DNA from 2 places in the Gordonia sp. Swx-4 genome. Region 2 is predicted to be linked to the other one. Evidence: riboswitches for the same ligand, from Rfam matches in the RefSeq annotation. Region 2 holds a riboswitch; the other holds the start of a gene.

Region 1 (2,391 bases), 2.5 Mb from region 2:
TCGCCGAGATTCCCCGCGCCGAGGACGGACGCGGCCATGACCAGCGTCGACATTCCACCCAGCACTCCGACAGCAGCGGGCGGGACGTCGAGTTCCCGGCTCACCTGCGGCAGATTCAGGCTCAGCACCAGCGGATCGACGGCCGTGATCGTGAAGGCCAGGGACAGCGCGAAGATGATCGGCAGAATGCTCTTCCGGGTTGTCGACCGCTCCGCAGGCATCCGCTACGCCTCCCTGGCCCCTTCGCCCCGACGTTCATCGACCATAACGCCGACCTTCGTGGTCGGAGGCGAGATCGCGGGAGGGCGTGCTCACCGGAGGGTCAGTTCACGATGTCCGCGAGGGGGGTGCCGAGCGCGTTGAACACGGTCCGTAGTTTGAACTGCGTCTCGTCGAGTTCCGCCTGCGGGTCGGAGTGTTCGACGATGCCGCCGCCCGCCCAGGTGCGCAGACTCCGACCGTCGGCGGCGAGTTCGGCGCACCGGATGGCGACCATCCATTCGCCGTCGCCCGCGGCGTCGCACCACCCGACCGCGCCTGCGTAGAAGCCACGATCTCCCTCTACGTCTCGAATGATCTGTGCGGCAACGTCACTGGGGGTGCCGCACACTGCGGGGGTGGGTCCGAGGAGTAGTGCGAGGTCGAGTGCGGTGGTCGCCGGGTCGCGCAGCGTCGCGCGGATCGGGGTGGCCAGATGCCACATCTCGCCGGTCGACTCGAGCTGTGGGGTCGACGGCGCGTCGACGTCGTCGCAGAGATGTCCCAGGCGCTCGCGCAGATGATCGACGACGAAGGCGTGCTCGGCGAGGTCCTTTGTCGAGGCGGCCAGTTCGGCGGCGGTCGCACGGTCGACGACCGGGTCGGCGGATCGTGGTGCCGAACCCGCGTAGGGATGACAGGTCACCGTCGATCCCGACTTGCGCAGCAGTGCTTCGGGACTCGCGCCGAGCAACCACGAGCCCGAACCCGTCGCGGCGCCGAGGTCGACCGCGAAGGCGTTGTGGTCGGCGTTGCCGCCGGCGAGTGCGTCGAGGAATTCCGCCGGGCGGATCTGTTCGTCGAGCACCAGGTCGACGCTGCGTGCGAGCACGACCTTCCCGACGTCGCCGGCGACGATGCGCTTGACCGCATGTGCGATGCGCTCGCGGTGCTCATCCCGGGCCGGGTGGCTCACGGTCGACACCGCTCGCCGTGACAGCGGCCCGGTCCCGGGCAGCGGTGCTTCGCCGGTCCGGAGCCGGACGGGGGCGACCAGCGCCGCGGGGTCGCGGAGGTCGAAGGGGATCGCCCCGGTCAACGCCCCGACCTCGCCCGCCCGCAGTGCGGCGGATGCCTCGTCGACGTCGGTGAACGACCGGACCACCCCTTCGCCCCGCACGGTGCCGTGCGGGCGCGACAACACGAAGACCTCACTCGATGCCACGACAGCCAGGGTACAGGTAAGCCTGTCCTAACTAGGAATCACGGTGAATCTAAATTGACACCCTTCGCCGGGATCCGCGAACCTTGTCGCAGGTCATGAGTGCCAGTGACAAGCCCCGGCTCGCTGGTCGGCAACCCTCCTCCACGGTGGGGTGCTCCGGGTGACGACCTGGCTGCGGTCGAACCCGAACGCGGCAAGTGTGGATTCTCGAGGAGTTCTTGTCATGACCGCTGTGCTTTCGGCACCCGTCACAACCGTCCGCCCGACCCGTGCCGTGGTGTCCGCCGCCATCGCCGACCGGGCACCCTTCATCCCCGCGCTGGCGCCGGTCGTCGGCGCGGATGCGCAGGTTCCCGTCGCCGCCGGACACCGCGTCGGCTACGCCAATCTCGACTACGCGGCGAGTGCCCCGGCGCTGGCGTCGGTCGCCGCGCAGGTCGCCGGGGCCCTCGGCGAGTACGCGAGCGTGCACCGCGGCGCCGGCCACCTCTCGCAGGTCACCACCCGCCGGTACGAAGCCGCCCGAGATACCGTGCGCGGCTTCGTCCGCGGCCGCGTCGACGACTCCGTCGTCTTCACCCGCAACACCACCGACGCGATCAACCTCGCCGCCCGCATCACGCCCGGCGACGTCGTGGTCCTCGACATCGAGCACCACGCCAACCTGTTGCCGTGGTGTGCGCCGAAGGACGGTCGCAACCGGGCTCGCGTGGTCACCGCCCGCGCCACGATCGAGGACACCCTCGTCGCGATCGAGGCGGAGCTCGCGTCCGAGCCGGCGTCGCTGCTCGCGGTGACCGCCGCGTCGAACGTCACCGGTGAGGTCCTCCCGATCAGCAGGCTGGCCTCGATCGCCCATCGCCACGGCGCACGCATCCTGGTCGACGCGGCGCAGCTCGTCGCACATCGCCCCATCTCGATCGTCAGCCACGGTATCGACTATCTGGCGTTCTCCGGTCACAAGGCCT
Region 2 (2,391 bases):
AGGTGCCGCCGTCGACGATCACGCCGCCGATCGCGGTGCCGTGTCCGCCGATGTACTTGGTGGCCGAGTGGACGACGACGTCGGCGCCGTGGGCCAGCGGGTTGATCAGGTACGGGGTGGCGACGGTGTTGTCGATGATCAGCGGCAGGCCGTTGCGGTGTGCGACCTCGGAGATGCCCTTGATGTCGAGGATCTCGTTGTTGGGGTTGGAGATCGACTCGCCGTACAGCGCTCGGGTGTTGTCCTTGATGGCCGCCTGCCACGACGCGGGATCCTCGGGATCCTCGACGAAGCTCACCTCGATGCCCAGCTTCGGCAGGGTGTAGTGGAAGAGGTTGTAGGTGCCGCCGTACAGACGCGGGCTCGACACCACGTGACCGCCGGTTTCGACGATGTTCAGGATCGAGTAGGTCTCGGCAGCCTGACCCGACGACACGAGCAGGGCCGCGACGCCACCCTCCAGGGCCGCGATCCGCTGCTCGACCGCGTCCTGGGTCGGGTTCATGATGCGGGTGTAGATGTTGCCCGGCTCCGCGAGACCGAAGAGGTTCGCCGCGTGCTGCGTGTCGTTGAAGACGTAGGAGGTGGTCTGGTAGATCGGCAGCGCCCGGGCGTTCGTGGTTGCGTCGGCGGCCTGGCCTACGTGGATCTGCTTGGTCTCGAAGCTCCACGTGTCGGCTGGATTGGTGCCTTCGTTGGCATCAGACATGACTGTTGATCACTTTCTACGGTCGGCAGGGCCAAACTCGACCCTGTTGGGGTCCGACCTTCGGACCCGCGCTTGCCGGGGCTTCGCTTCCGCGATCCCACAACCCGGTCATCACCCGGAGCACCCCACCGCGGTTGGAGGGTTGCCGATCAGCAAGCCGGGGCTTGTCGCTGATACTCATGACCTGGCGACAAGGATATAACACGGATGTGAGTGCCAGAGAACCCTCCCGGTCACGCCGAATCGAACTCTTCATCAGCGTTCCGAAACGTGTACTGAGCGTGTCCTCCGAGCGGTTGAAATCGGTAGATGTTCAGCGTGAATCGCCAGTACAAGATCATTAGCAGTTCTCAGCGTCCTGTCAGGTTCGCTTCGATGCCCTAACGTTCGGGTCAATCCCGGCGGAGGACGCCTCTTCATCCCTGAAGCGTGTCCGGGTGTGGTGAGGAGTGGGCCTCATGAAGGCAATGAAGCATCTCAGGTCGCGTCGGACGTCGTTTCTGATCGCAACCGCGACCGGCGTGGCGGTGGCCGCGTCTTTCGGCCTGGTCGGCGGGGTCCCCGAGGCGAAGGCGGACTCGTGCGGCGCGGGCGCGGTCGTCATCGTGGGCGGCACCAACGACCCGGAGGGGCAGTACCTCGTCGGCGTGAAACAGCGCTACACAGGGCTCGGGCCCGACAATCAGCCCGATCCGAACTCGCCGTACGCCAGCGACAACGCCTACCAGGTCATCTATGCGGACTATCCGACGACCCTGTGGCCACTGGGTGCGACGGGATACGACTCGAGCGTCGCGCAGGGGACCGCAGCGACCAAGTCGACGATCGCCGGCTACCAGTCGCAGTGCCAGGGCAAGCCCGTCGTCGTGGCCGGGTACTCGCAGGGCGCCCGTGTGGCCGGTGACGTGCTGTCCGAGATCGGGAACGGCACGGCCGGTGAGGTCGTCGCGATCGACGAGAACGGTGAACCGTTGCTCGACGACGACGGCAACCCGGTGATGGTGACCATCGACCCGGATGTCATCAGCGGCGAGCTGTACTCCGATCCGCGACGTGCCGGGGACAAGACCGGGCGGGGTATCGAGCTGTCGATGATCGGTGTGATCCCAGGTCTGACGATGTCTGGGCCGCGCGGCGCGAACGGTGCGGATGCGGGGTTCGGAACGGTGTCCGATCGGGTGGTGTCGGTGTGCATCGACGGCGACCCCATCTGTGACCTGCCGGATCCGCTGTACGACCCCATCGGTGCCATCGACGGCATCCTCGGATACCAGACGAAGCACTTCCTCTACCCGTACGCGATGTATCGCGACCCCGCGTCGCAGTGGGCGACGCGGCCGGTCTCGTGCAGCGGCGCGGGGACCGCGACCGGGACGGTCTGCATGGTGGGGGCGAAGTCCGCTTTCGCCGAGTTGGTCCAGGGCTGGGCGAACGACCTCGGGTACACCGGCGAGATCGGCGACTTCCTGTCCGGTCGTCCGACGATCGGCCTCCCGCTGGGCATCACCTTGGCCAACCTGCAGCCCGTCGTCCGTCTGGTCCAGGGATTCCTGCCCCCGCTGCCGCAACTCGGTTACGGCGCCTACCTGCCCGACCTCTTCGTGTTCGAGGACATCCTGCAGGGCATCGTCAGTCTGTCCCCGGCACGACTCATGCGTGGTGTGAATGCTCTCGCCGCGAGT

What was found. A riboswitch is a leader RNA that binds a small molecule or an ion and turns the genes downstream of it on or off. The one in region 2 is predicted to bind S-adenosylmethionine.
Region 1: it holds a riboswitch for S-adenosylmethionine, as region 2 does, so the genes downstream of both, PWF70_RS20070 (aminotransferase class V-fold PLP-dependent enzyme) here and PWF70_RS08105 (bifunctional o-acetylhomoserine/o-acetylserine sulfhydrylase) in region 2, are expected to answer to the same signal.

Annotation. Positions count from the first base shown of each region.
Region 1 covers NZ_CP128197.1:4,434,308-4,436,698, reverse strand. Annotated here, with positions in the region: gene PWF70_RS20080 (MFS transporter) at 1-221, opposite strand, end outside; gene PWF70_RS20075 (isochorismate synthase) at 323-1,402, opposite strand; SAM riboswitch class IV at 1,515-1,629, shown strand; gene PWF70_RS20070 (aminotransferase class V-fold PLP-dependent enzyme) at 1,647-2,391, shown strand, end outside.
Region 2 covers NZ_CP128197.1:1,762,455-1,764,845, forward strand. Annotated here, with positions in the region: gene PWF70_RS08105 (bifunctional o-acetylhomoserine/o-acetylserine sulfhydrylase) at 1-709, opposite strand, end outside; SAM riboswitch class IV at 773-894, opposite strand; gene PWF70_RS08110 (cutinase family protein) at 1,168-2,391, shown strand, end outside.